3 regions of the Streptomyces sp. NPDC059371 genome follow, and region 3 is predicted to be linked to each of the others. Evidence: riboswitches for the same ligand, from Rfam matches in the RefSeq annotation. Region 3 holds a riboswitch; each other region holds the start of a gene.
The links. A riboswitch is a leader RNA that binds a small molecule or an ion and turns the genes downstream of it on or off. The one in region 3 is predicted to bind cyclic di-AMP.
Positions count from the first base shown of each region.

Region 1 (4,205 bases), on a different contig from region 3:
GCGGTGTCCGAGGGTCCGGGAGTGTCCCGTCGCCCGGTCCGGCGGCAGCGGACCCGCGCCGGATCGTGAGGGCACGCGCCTTCGTCCGGGCCCTGCCCGTGCTGCTCGTCGCCGCCGGGATCGTCTACGACTACCTCACCCCGTCGGAATTCACCGCGGCCCCCCTGTTCGCGGCCGCGCCCCTGGTCGCCGCGCCCCTCTACTCGCTGCGCGGAACCGTTCTCGCCGGTGTCCTCGCCGTGGGCGCGGTCCTCGTGACGCACTGTGTGCTCGACATCGTCCTTCAGGTCGACGCGGTCACCGAGGTGGTCACCGTGGCGACGGCCGCCGTCCTCGCCGTCCTCATCAACACCGTGGTCCGGCGCGGCGACGAACGGCTCGCCTCCGTCCGGGAGATCGCCGAGTTCGCGCAGCGCGCCGTGCTGCCCGAGCCCGAGGCGCGGATCGCCGGGCTCGAGGTCGCGGCCCGGTACGAGGCGGCCCAGGAGGACGCGTTCATCGGCGGGGACCTGTACGCGGTGCAGGACTCCCCGTACGGCGTGCGGCTGGTCGTCGGGGACGTACGGGGGAAGGGGATGACCGCGGTGGCCGCCGTCGCGACGGTGGTCGGGGCGTTCGGGGAGGCGGCAGAGCGGGAGGCGACCCTGGGGGGTGTCGCGGAGCGCCTGGACCGGGCGCTGACGCGCGCCGGCACCCGGCGCGACAGCATCGACGCGGTCGAGGGGTTCACGACCGCCGTCCTCGCCGAGGTCCCGCGGGGCGAGGAGGTCGTACGCGTCGTCAACCGCGGCCATCCGCCGCCCCTGCTGCTGCATCCCGACGGCACGCTCGTCACCCTCACCGCCGAGTCATTCGCGCTGCCGCTCGGGATGAGTGAACTGGGAAGCCTGCCCGCCCCGACGCTGCGGGAGGGATTTCCGCGCGGGGCGACGCTGCTCCTGCACACCGACGGACTGTCCGAGGCCCGCGACGCGCGGGGGGAGTTCTTCGATCCGGCCGCCTGGCTGGCCGGGCGGGTCTTTCCCGGCCCCGAGGCGTTGCTGACCGCTCTCTTCGAGGCGGTCCGCGAGCACACGGGCGGCCCGCTGACGGACGACATGGCGCTGCTCGCCGTCCGGCGTCACGAGCAGTGATCGGACCGTGCCCCTCCGCATAACGACTGACTTACCGTCAGGGAAATCCGTGCAAGCGCCACGTGGTCAACTCGCCCGTTTTTCATCGTCCGTGACCCCAAAGTCCTGGCCAAGAGGCGTTAATGATCAGTCAGAACAGCTTGGAATTCGGTGCCTGGGTCTATTAACGTTCGATAACGCAGCGCGGTCGTCACAACCGTCACAAGAGACGGCTCCGTGCGCACGCGCCGAATCCCGTAAGGGAACCGGGGAACCAACTCGTGGGGTGAATCGAGCGTATTCCGCCGTGGAAGCACGGTGGCCGTACGCGCGTAGGAGACCTTCCTGCTCCGAACCCGTCAGCTAACCCGGTAGGCGGCAAGGAAGGAAAGGAGTGCGCCCAGGTGGCGTCCAACCGGCCCGCTCAGCCAACCTCGTTCACGCCGAACGAAGCCCACACCTTCGGCTATGGCAAGGACGAGGGCCCCTGGGAGGAGTGGAACCCCACCGCGGATTCCCTCGCTCCCGTCCGCGGCCGGCACCGCACGGGCAAGCAGCGCGGCGGAGGACTCGCCCGCAGCTCCACGGTTCTCGGCGTCGGTGTCATAGCCGCCGTCGGTGGTGGTGGCATCGCCAGCGCCGCTCCGGGCAAGGCGCCCGTCTCGATCTCACTGCCCGACCTGTCGTCGGTCACCGAGTCGGCCAAGGCCCTGATATCGGACGGCGGATCCAGCACCCCCAAGGGCTCCACGACCCCGCTCACCACCGCCGGTCTGACCAGCGCCGACACGGCCCAGGGCAGCAGCGACGCCGGTGAGGCGCTGCGCGACCGCATCATGGCGCAGGCCCAGTCGCAGCAGAACCAGGCCGACACCGCCACGCAGAAGGCCGTCCAGACCGCCGCCGCGCAGAAGGCCGTCCAGGCCGCCGCCAAGCAGCAGGACGAGGCCCAGGCCAAGGAAACCGCCGCGAAGAAGAAGGCGGAGGAGGCGGCCAAGCAGAAGGCCGAGGCCGAGCGTCTCGCCGAGCTCGCCAAGAGCTACTCGCTGCCGACCTCGTCGTACACGCTGACCTCGCGCTTCGGTGAGGCCGGCTCCATGTGGTCCTCCGGCTACCACACCGGACTCGACTTCGCGGCGCCCACCGGCACGCTGATCAAGGCGATCCACAGCGGCACCATCACCGAGGCCGGCTGGGCCGGCGCGTACGGCTACCGCACGATCCTCACCCTCGACGACGGTACGGAGCTCTGGTTCTGCCACCAGTCGTCGATCAGCGTCACCGTCGGCCAGAAGGTCGCCACGGGCGATGTCATCGGACGCGTGGGCGCCACGGGCAACGTCACCGGGCCGCACCTGCACCTCGAAGTGCACCCCGGCGGCGCCGCCACCGGCATCGACCCGATGGCATGGCTCCAGAGCAAGGGCATCAACCCCTGATCTCCGATCTCCGGCAGCCCTGACGTCAACCCCCCCGACGTCAGGGCTGTCGGTCGTCCGGGCGCGGACGGCGGCGCGCACCGCGCCCACCGCGCCCGATGATTGTGGAATACATCCATCCGGTAGGGGCGTTGAGGCCGTACATGACTTCTCTTCGCAAACTCGGTTCGTCCGACCTCGAGGTCTTCCCGCTCTCCCTCGGGGGCAACGTCTTCGGCTGGACGGCCGACGAGACCCGGTCCTTCGCCGTGCTCGACGCCTACGCCGCCGCCGGCGGCAACTTCCTCGACACGGCCGACTCCTACTCGGCCTGGGTCGAGGGCAACGAGGGCGGCGAGTCCGAGACCGTCATCGGCAAGTGGCTGAAGAGCCGCGGCAACCGCGCGGACATCGTGGTCGCCACCAAGGTCAGCCAGCACCCCGCGTACCCCGGCCTGTCCGGTGCCAACATCAAGGCCGCGGCCGACGCGTCACTGCGCCGCCTGGGCACCGACCACATCGACCTCTACTACACGCACTTCGACAAGCCGGAGGTGCCGGTCGAGGAGATCATCGGCGCCCTCGACGAGCTGGTGCGGGCCGGCAAGGTGCGGCACATCGCCGCCTCCAACATCTCCCCGGAGCGGCTGCGGGAGTCCCTGGAGTTCTCCGACCGCGAGGGCCTCGCCCGGTACGTCGCGCTCCAGCCCCACTACAACCTCGTCTCGCGCGACACCTACGAGGGCGCCCTGCTGGAGGTCGCGTCCCGGGCCGGTCTGGCGGCCGTCCCGTACTTCGCGCTCGCCGCCGGATTCCTCACCGGCAAGTACCGCCCCGGCGCCACGGTCGACTCTCCGAGGGCGGCCGGCGCGGCCAAGCACCTCACCACGGAACGCGGGCCACGGGTCCTCGCCGCCCTCGACGAGATCGCGGCAGCCCACGACGTCGCCGTCCCGACGGTCGCCCTCGCCTGGCTGGCCGCACAGCCGACGGTCGCCGCGCCGATCGCCTCCGCCCGCACGGTGGAGCAGCTCCCGGCCCTGCTCGGCGTCGCGGACCTGGTGCTGACGGACGACGAACTGACGCGCCTTTCGCAGGCGTCGGCGTAACAGCCGGACCGTCGGCGCGGTGCACGGTGATGCCCGCCGGCGCACCGCGCCGTGACCGTCCCGCGCTACGAGCTGTACGGGTTGTACGCGGGATACGGGGCCGGCGCGGACGCCTGGACCGGCCACCCGTACGGCCGCGCGGGCGGGGTCACGTACCCGTACCCCTGGGGCGGCCAGGGCGACGGCACGGGCAGCGGGGCCGTGGCGCGGGCCGCGTAGGCGAGAGCCGGACGGGCGATCTCCCGGCGGCGCCACAGCTCCTCCAGCAACTCACGCTCCCGTACGACGAAGTCGGCGCCCGCACGGCCCCGGCGCCCCCGGTGGCGCAGGAACGCCAGCGAGGTCGCGTACGCCTCGTACTCCGCCACCGAGCGGGCCGCGCCCTTCCCGAAGTGGTGCCCGGCGTACTCGCGCGCGAGCTGCCGCGCCCGCATCGAGCCGAGCGCCCACGGCTCGGCCGCGCCCAGCCAGCCCGCGGCGGTGTACACGGGCAGTTCGGCGCGGACGGTCCGCAGCTCGCGTTGCCGCGTCCAGACGACGAGCCAGGTCAGCAGCCCGAACGCGGG
Region 1 is NZ_JBHYXD010000005.1:19,818-24,022, reverse strand. Features, by position in the region: gene ACFXGX_RS04605 (PP2C family protein-serine/threonine phosphatase) at 63-1,133, shown strand; cyclic di-AMP (ydaO/yuaA leader) riboswitch at 1,349-1,505, shown strand; gene ACFXGX_RS04600 (M23 family metallopeptidase) at 1,517-2,551, shown strand; gene ACFXGX_RS04595 (aldo/keto reductase) at 2,695-3,639, shown strand; gene ACFXGX_RS04590 (PrsW family intramembrane metalloprotease) at 3,705-4,205, opposite strand, start outside.
Region 1: another riboswitch for cyclic di-AMP. It lies ahead of ACFXGX_RS04600 (M23 family metallopeptidase); the one in region 3 lies ahead of ACFXGX_RS40450 (NlpC/P60 family protein).

Region 2 (4,205 bases), on a different contig from region 3:
GGCGAGGCGGTGCGGGTGCGGCCGGCGACCGGCGGGGATGCGGCCGGGCGAGATGGATCGTGTCCGGCGAGGCTTTTGCCTCTGGGGCAATAATATTGCCCCAGAGGCAATTGTTTGGCTCAATGGTTCCATGAGCACTGCCGATCCAGGGACGGCCGAAGAGCCGTCCGCCGAGCTGCACGCCGTGGCGCCCCGGCTCCGCGCCCTGCGCCGCGGCGCGTCTCTCACGCTGGAGGCCGCCGCCCGCGCCGCCGGACTCTCGCCCGCCCATCTGTCCCGGCTGGAGACCGGGCAGCGCCAGCCCTCGCTGCCGATGCTGCTCACGCTGGCCCGTGTCTACAGTACGACGGTTTCCGAACTGCTCGGCGAGACGGTCCCCGACCGTGACGCGGTCGTACGGGCCGCCGAAATGGAGCCGGCCCCGGCGGGCGGCTGGACCTACTGGCAGGCGGGCTCCGCGGGCCGCGGCATGCAGGCCCTGCGTGTGCACGTCCCCTACGGTTCCCAGGGCGACATCGTGCGCGTCCACCCGGGCGAGGAGTGGCTGTACGTCCTCAAGGGGCGGCTCAGTCTGCGCCTCGGGGACACCGCGCACATCCTCGCGCCGGGAGACAGCGCCCACTTCGACTCGCTGACCCCGCACCGCATCGCCGCCGCCGAGCGCGACGGAGCCGATCTCCTCTTCGTACACACCCTGCTGCAGAGCCCCGTCGCCGCGCTGTGCCTCGGCCCGGCGACGGGCCACCCCACCCCGGGAGAGACGTCATGACCGAACCCACGGAACGCCGCCGGTCCATGGAGGACAAGTTCCCTCGCGCCCTGTGGGTGCGGCTGATCATCTACGTCGCCGTCGGCCACCTGTTCGCGGCCTTCATCTACCTGCTCTTCACGCTGGGCGCGCAGAACCAGTAGCGCCCGGGTCGGGGAGCGTGGCTTCGGCTCAGTCCAGGAGCCGCGCGCGAAGGCGCTCCCGGAGCTCCGGCGTGAGCCCCAGCCCCTGTTCCAGGTAGGCCTCGACGCTGCCCCAGTTCTCCTCGATCGTCTCGAAGGCGGCTGTCAGGTACTCGGCGCGCGCGTCGAACAGCGGGCTGAGCAGTTCCATGACCTCGGGGGAGTAGGTGCCGGCCGAGGAGCCGCTGCGGTGGACCTTGTAGCGGCGGTGGGCGGCGTTCGACTCCAGGTAGTCGGTCACGATCGCCTCGCGCTCGACGCCGAGGGCGAGCAGGGTGACCGCGATGGACAGCCCGGCGCGGTCCTTGCCCGCCGCGCAGTGCATCAGCGCGGGCACGCTGTCGTCGGCCAGGGCGTGCAGCACCTGCGCGTGCTCGGCCGTGCGTTCCCTGATGATCGTGCGGTAGGAGTTGATCATCCGGTTGGCGCCCTTGCCGTCGCCGAGGAGCCCGCGAAGCTGGTCGATGTCGCCGTCGCGGACCATCTTCCAGAACTCGCTGCCGTCCGCCGGGTCGCTCAGCGGGAGGTTCACGTTCCGCACGCCCGGCAGTTCGACGTCCGGGCCCTCCAGCTTCTGGTCCGCGGCGTTGCGGAAGTCGAAGATCGTGTGGAGACCCAGGGAGGCGAGGAACGCGGCGTCCTCCTCCGTGGCGTGCGCGAGGTGGCCGCTGCGGAACAGATGCCCGTAGCGCACTCGCCGGCCGTCCGCGGTGGGCAGTCCGCCCACGTCGCGGAAGTTCCGCACTCCGCCGAGCTCGGGCTCGGTCGACGGGACCTGCTGCGTCACGGGGGCTCCTCCCATTCGGCCGTCGGCGTCGCCGGGCTGGACTCGGCGCCGCTCGTCGGCAGTTGTACCGGCTTGCGCTGTCGACGATACGACATAGGTTCCTCGGGCAATGAGTTGTCCACAGGCGGCCTTCTCGCGTACGGAAAGCCCTGGAAGCGGTGCTCCACAGCTCACTGGATCGAATGCCCGTTCGATAAATGTGCGAGGCCGACCGTCGGGCTGGTCGCACCCTTCTCGTCGCGTGAGGCCTGCAGGGCAATTGCTATGAAATGCGGCATTGCGAGTGTGCCGTTTTGCGTGCCGCCTCATACAGAGATCCGGATGTGCCGGATATCCGCCTGCGTCGCATCTGACCTTTCTGTCCGAATAGGCACCTTCGTTACAACTGGCCCTGGAATAGGGCACCCTGGGGCGAGTCGCGTGAGGAGCGTCATATTCGTGACGATGCGTTGCCGTCCTCATTTCTCAACCCGCCAGGATTCACGGGCGGGTTGAGAGGTCCGGAAGATCGTCACTCCACGGAGGGTGACGACGATTTCCGCATGGATCAAGAAAGGCGAGCGCACAGAAACCGCCCATAGTTGTCGACGCGCTCTCATCTCGCTTACGTTCTGCCTCAATCCGGACGGACGCCCAATCCTGCCGCCGCCCGGAATCCGCACACTCACCCGTACACGGCAGGAGCGGGGGACCCACAGGTTCCGTGCCTGGTCCGGTCTCCGGAACAGGCTAGGGGTACAGCCGCGCAGCAGCGGCCGGGCATCTCCAGCCCGCACCCGACAGCTCACCCCGCAGGCGCCGGAGAGGAATTCGTCATGCCCGCGAAGGGTAAGCACCGCCGTCCCAAGTCCCTGCGTTTCACCCGCTCGATAGCCGTGGCCGGAACCGGTGGCGCCGCACTCGCGCTGCCCCTGATGGGAGCGTCGGGCGCCCAGGCCGCGACCCCCGCCACCGCCGTCGCGCACCATGTCGAGAAGGCCGCGACCGCCGCCCCCGCCGAGAAGTCCGCCAAGACCGCCGCGGTCAAGACGTACGCGGTGAAGCGCGGTGACTACCTCTCGAAGATCGCCGACGAGCAGAACGTCGGCGGCGGCTGGAAGAAGATCTACGCGGACAACCGCTCCGCGATCGGCAGCGACCCGTCGCTGATCCACCCCGGTCTGAAGCTGTCGCTCGGCAAGAAGGCCGCCTCCGCCGCCCACTCGGCGACGCAGTCGGCCACTCGGACGACCACCTCGGCGAAGCCCGCCCAGGCGACCCCGGCCGACGACACGACCGCGTCCGACACGGCCTCCACCAACAGCTCCTCCGGCTACACCCTGCCGGTCGACAGCAGCAGCGTCGGCACCGGTTACAAGGTGGCGGGCAGCATGTGGTCCAGCGGCTACCACACGGGCGTGGACTTCGTGGTCCCGACCGGCACCACGCTCAAGTCCATCGCGGCGGGCACCGTCGTCTCCGCGGGCTGGGGCGGCGCCTACGGCAACCAGGTCGTCATCCAGCACGCCGACGGCAAGTACTCCCAGTACGCCCACATGTCGTCGCTGTCCGTCTCGGCGGGGCAGACCGTGACCGAGGGGCAGCAGATCGGCCTCTCCGGCGCGACCGGCAACGTGACCGGACCGCACCTGCACTTCGAGATCCGCACCACGCCGGACTACGGCTCCGACATCGACCCGGTCGCGTACCTGCGCTCGCACGGTGTCGCCGTGGGCTGACGCCCCTTTTCCTCCTGCTCCTGACGGCAGGAAGATCTCCGAAGGCCGGACCCCATGATCCCCTGGGTCCGGCCTTCGGTGTTCCCGTGGCGCGGCCCCGAGTCGATCGCTGCCTCAACATCCTTGACGCGGGCCTTATTCCAGAGTTGACCAATGCTTGGCGAGTGGCTTATCTCACCGTCCGTCAACCCTTCCCTACGGTCGCGTAGCTCACATCAATAGGTGAATCATGCTTGATGTGGCAGACGATTCGAAGAGTGACAAGAGATCAGTGATCGGGTCGTACGTGGCGGTGGGGGACAGCTTCACCGAGGGCGTCGGCGACCCCGGGCCCGACGGAGCTTTCGTCGGCTGGGCCGACCGGTTCGCGGTACTTCTCGCGGACCGCAGGCCCGAGGGCGATTTCGACTACACCAATCTCGCCGTGCGCGGCAAACTGCTCGACCAGATCGTCGAGTCCCAGCTCCAGAGGGCGAAGGAACTCGGCCCGGACCTGGTCTCGTTCTGCGCCGGCGGCAACGACATCATCCGCCCCGGCACCGACCCCGACGAGGTCGCGGAGCGCTTCGAGCGCGCGATCGCCGACCTCACCTCCGCCGTCGGCACCGTCATGGTGACGACCGGCTTCGACACCCGTGACGTTCCCGTGCTCAAGCATCTGCGCGGCAAGATCGCCACCTACAACGGACATGTGCGGGCCATCGCGGACCGCTACGGCTGTCCCGTCCTCGACCTCTGGTCCCTGAAGA
Region 2 is NZ_JBHYXD010000034.1:36,747-40,951, reverse strand. Features, by position in the region: gene ACFXGX_RS20635 (helix-turn-helix domain-containing protein) at 131-769, shown strand; gene ACFXGX_RS20630 (DUF6126 family protein) at 796-912, shown strand; gene ACFXGX_RS20625 (tyrosine-protein phosphatase) at 941-1,738, opposite strand; cyclic di-AMP (ydaO/yuaA leader) riboswitch at 2,394-2,549, shown strand; gene ACFXGX_RS20620 (peptidoglycan DD-metalloendopeptidase family protein) at 2,554-3,456, shown strand; gene ACFXGX_RS20615 (SGNH/GDSL hydrolase family protein) at 3,728-4,205, shown strand, end outside.
Region 2: another riboswitch for cyclic di-AMP. It lies ahead of ACFXGX_RS20620 (peptidoglycan DD-metalloendopeptidase family protein); the one in region 3 lies ahead of ACFXGX_RS40450 (NlpC/P60 family protein).

Region 3 (4,205 bases):
TTCCAGGCCGCCTGGGTGAGACCGGAGGGGTCGTACGAACCGGGTCCGGACGCTCCCCACACGCACGGGCTGCCGATCTGAGCGCGGGCGAAGGCGACCGCCTCGGCGGCTCTGCTGTCGTGTCCGACGACCGGCGGGACGGCGGCGACGGCTACCGCACCGGTGACGAGGCTGTCGATGTCGAACCCCGGGTTCGTGCCGGCGGCCCCGGGGGCGGCGGGCCACGCCTGCTGGTTGCCGGTCGGCCGCAACGACTGCCGCCAGGCGTCGTCGGCCGACGGAGGCGTCGGCTGGTTCGCGGGGGGCATCGGAGCCGACTGATAGGCGGCCGGACGCGGCGCGGCCTCGTACGCGGGCGGCTGGGGCGCCGGCTCGCTCACCGGAGGCATCGGGGCCGGCTGATAGGCGGCCGGACGCGGCGCGGCCTCGTACGCCGGAGGCTGGGGCGCCGGCTCGCTCACCGGAGGCATCGGGGCCGGCTGATAGGCGGCGGGGCGCGGCGCGGCCTCGTACGCCGGAGGCTGGGGCGCCGGCTGGCTCATCGGGGGCACCGGGGCCGGCTGGTACCCGCTGGGACGCGTCGGCTTCTCGTACGAGAGGGGCAGGAGCACCGACGTGTACTCGGGGGCCGGGGCGGGCGCTTCGTACCCGCGGGGCAGGATGACCGCCTTGGGCTGGGCGGCCGGGGGCGCCGGCTCGTACGCCCGGGGCATGGAACCCGTGTCGAAGACCCCGGGCGCGGGCGCGGCCTGGGGCACCGCCTCGTACGGGGTCGGCTGGGGCGCCGCCTGGAACGCGGGCGCCTGAGCGACCGACGGGAACGTACCGGTCTGCGCGGCGGACGGGAAGGTGCCCGTCTGCGCGGCGGACGGGAACGCGGCGGTCTGCGGAGCCGCCGGGAACGCGGTGGGCTGAGCGACCGACGGGAACGAACCCGTCTGGCCGACCGACGGGAAGGTACCGGTCTGTCCGACCGACGGGAAGGTGCCCGTCTGCGCGGCGGACGGGAACGCGGCGGTCTGCGGAGCCGCGGGAAACGCGGTGGGCTGAGCGACCGACGGGAAGGTACCGGTCTGGGCGACCGAGGGGAACGAGCCGGTCTGATCGACCGCCGGGAACGAACCCGTCTGACCGACCGCCGGGAACGAACCGGTCTGCGGGGCCGTCGGGAACGAACCGGTCTGCGGGGCCGCCGGCCGGTACTCGATGGCCGGCATCTGCGCCACGGGCATGCCCTGCCGTGCCATGTGCCGCGCCATCAGCTCCCGCGCGACGGCGAGCTTGCGCCGGGCGCTCTGCTTCTTGACGTGCGGCGAGGACTGCTGCGGCGCGGCGGCCGGAACGGCCCCCGCGCGGAGCCCCGCACGGACCGCCACCTCGGATCCCGGTGCCGCCGGGGCGCCGCCGGCCGGGAGCGCGGCGGGCGGACCGGCGGTCAGCTCCAGTGCGGGGCGCGCACCCGGCTCCGAAGCCGGACCGGCGGTCAGCTCCAGCACCGGGGCGGCCGTCAACTCGGCAACGGGCCGTACGAGTTGTTCCAGCTCGTAGATCGTCGGAAGGTCCGACGAGGACCCACGGGACCCCTTCGCGGCCTCCTTCGGACGAGCACCTCCGCCGCCACGCTCCGGCTGTCTGTCGGCCGGTAGCGCGGCCGGGGCCGAGGGTCCGAACCGGGAACGCGCCCCGTCGAACCACTGGCGCATCAGGTCGTCCTGGGCGGCGTCGGAGACTCCGCTCCCCTGACCGGCGTTCCGTCGGCCCGGCCTGCGGTTGGAGTTCGCCAGGGCGCGGGTCCCGTTGAAGTTACCGGTGGCGAGCTCCGCCTGGTCGTAGAGGGACGAGAGTCGTCGGGCGACTTCTTCGCCGCTGGGCGGGGTGCGTTCCGGCGCCATGGAGTGGTGCTCCTTCCGTCGTCCGCCTACCGGGTTAGCTGTCGGGTTCGGGCGGACGATTCCGGAAGGTATGCCCTACGGCCCCTGCCCCGAAAGGCAGTTGGCCGATTCACCCCAGGTTCGGTGGGTCCCCGGCTCCCGCTGCCACGAGGACAGGCAGGACTCGGCGGAGGCCGCACCGCCCGGCGAGCTTCGCCGGAGGGAGTCGGGCGGCCTGGTCGCCAACTTAGCGATGGTGTGCACCCGATGTGAAGATCCACGTCCCAGATGTCCGATACATTTTCGTGACCTTCATCGCACCGTCCCGCAGCGCGACCGTGAGGACACGGGCCGTACTCGAAAAGGCGGCTGAGCACGGCCGTTGGGACGAGCGAGGCCGGCGCCCGGTCCGGAGCCGCGGGTCACACGTCCGGCCAACTCGGATGTGTCGAAAGTGTGCACAGAACTGGCGTTCCCTGGCATGTCGTTCGACATCGACGGCGCCCTTTGGTCACACCTTGACCGGTTCTGGCCGAGCTGGCCGGATCACCGCTGCGACCACCTGCCGGCCGTACCGTCGAAGCACGTCAGACCACGAGAGCGAGTCGAGGATCCCCACGTGCACGATGCCCCGATCTATGCCCAACTGATCTCCGAACGCGGTGACATACCGACGCTCGTGCGAAGCGAAGCACGTCGGCTGCAACGCGACTTCGAGTGGATCCTGAGCTGGGATCCGTCGACGGGCGCCCCGCTTCCCTCGTCCGCCGCACGACCGGCGTCGGGTACGCGCCGCGCCTTCTCCCCCACCCCCGATCCCGACGACCGGCTCGACACACCGGGCTCCTGACGCCCGGGACGCCCTACAGAACGCCAGGCTCTGCGCCCGGCCGTTCGGCGGGGAGCGGGTCGAGGCCGGCGCCGATCAGGGTCACCAGCTCGGCGACCGTAGCGCCCGTGGCCCGATGCCAGGTCCGCGCGCGGCGGAGCATCGCGTGGTCCCCGCCCTCGACCCGCACGGCGCTCGCGGAGCAACCAGCCTCCGCGGCCCGGCGGACGAGGGCGAACGACTCCACGGGGTCGGTGACCCGGTCCCGGTCCCCGTGCAGCACGATCACGCGTTTGTCCCGGAGGTGGGTCACCGGCTCACCCTCCGGGCACCAGGGTGCCAGCGCCACCACGGCCCGGACCTGGGGTGCGGCCGCGGCCCGCAGAGCGGCGCGCCCGCCCATCGAGTGACCCACGAGCACGACCGGCACCTCCCCCACCAGAGCGGCGAGTTCGTCCAGTGCCAGCAGAACGTCGGCGACGGGGTCGGCGTCCGCGCCGTTCCATCCCCGGTGGCGGTAGCGCACCTGCCCGACGAACGTGTCCTCGTCCGCCAGGGCCCGTGTCACGGAGCGCACGAACGGCCGCATCCGGGCGCGTGCCAGGTTCCACGGCCGCAACGGGGCCTTGCTGTCGGCGGTGCCGCCGTGAAGGATCAGTACGGCCGCGCGCGCCGGTTCCCCGTCCGGACGAGGGACGCGGCAGGGCCGCAGCGCCACGGAGGCGCCGGTCTCCCCGGACCGGGACACATCGTCGGCGGACATCCGCACAGAACCTCGCATGACACCTCTCCACCTACCGGCGCTTCGTCCACGCCTCGCACTGAACCGTGAGGAGGAATCGTCTCACCGACCGCGGACCCGCCCCAAGCTCACTCCGCGGCTCACTCCGCGGGCTCGGGCCGCGCGCGGTAACCATTGCGCCATTCCTGGTAGAAACGCCAGAGGCGGGCCGCCTGCGGGCAGCGCCCCGACTCCCGTTGGCACGTGCGGCAGTTGCCGACGTGACTGACGTAGGCGGACTCGGGGGCGTCCCCCGGTTGCGGATTCGGCATGGCCCTCGGCACCCGTCGGCGCGACGCGCACCGGCGCAGCGTCGCTTCTGATGCCGTACTTCCGCGCCGAGGGCCCCGGCGGATGCACCTGCCCGGCTGCATCTGCCGAGGCCCCGCTCCGGCGTCAGTCGAGGACGTCGGCCTCGTACTCCTCCGTCGCGGGGAAAGGTCTGCCGGCCGGGGGCCTGCGGACCGCCAGCCGGGCCACCTCGAAGTCCATCTCGGAGGCCTCGGGAGGCGGCGGCGGGTGGTATCGCCCCGCGCAGACGGAGAGGTTGACGATGAGATAGGCGTGCCAGGATCTGCCCACTCCGCGCCGGTCGTCGAAAGCCCGGATTCCGTTGACCCACCACACGACCCGGAGGGCGCCGAGCTCGACCACGAGGTCGACCCAGGCACCCGGCTGGATCGCGGGGTTCCGGTAGTAGCGGTGGGTGTTGCGTACGTGGTTG
Region 3 is NZ_JBHYXD010000141.1:8,816-13,020, reverse strand. Features, by position in the region: gene ACFXGX_RS40450 (NlpC/P60 family protein) at 1-1,892, opposite strand, end outside; cyclic di-AMP (ydaO/yuaA leader) riboswitch at 1,900-2,071, opposite strand; gene ACFXGX_RS40445 (hypothetical protein) at 2,491-2,721, shown strand; gene ACFXGX_RS40440 (alpha/beta fold hydrolase) at 2,735-3,481, opposite strand; gene ACFXGX_RS40435 (beta-glucanase) at 3,878-4,205, opposite strand, start outside.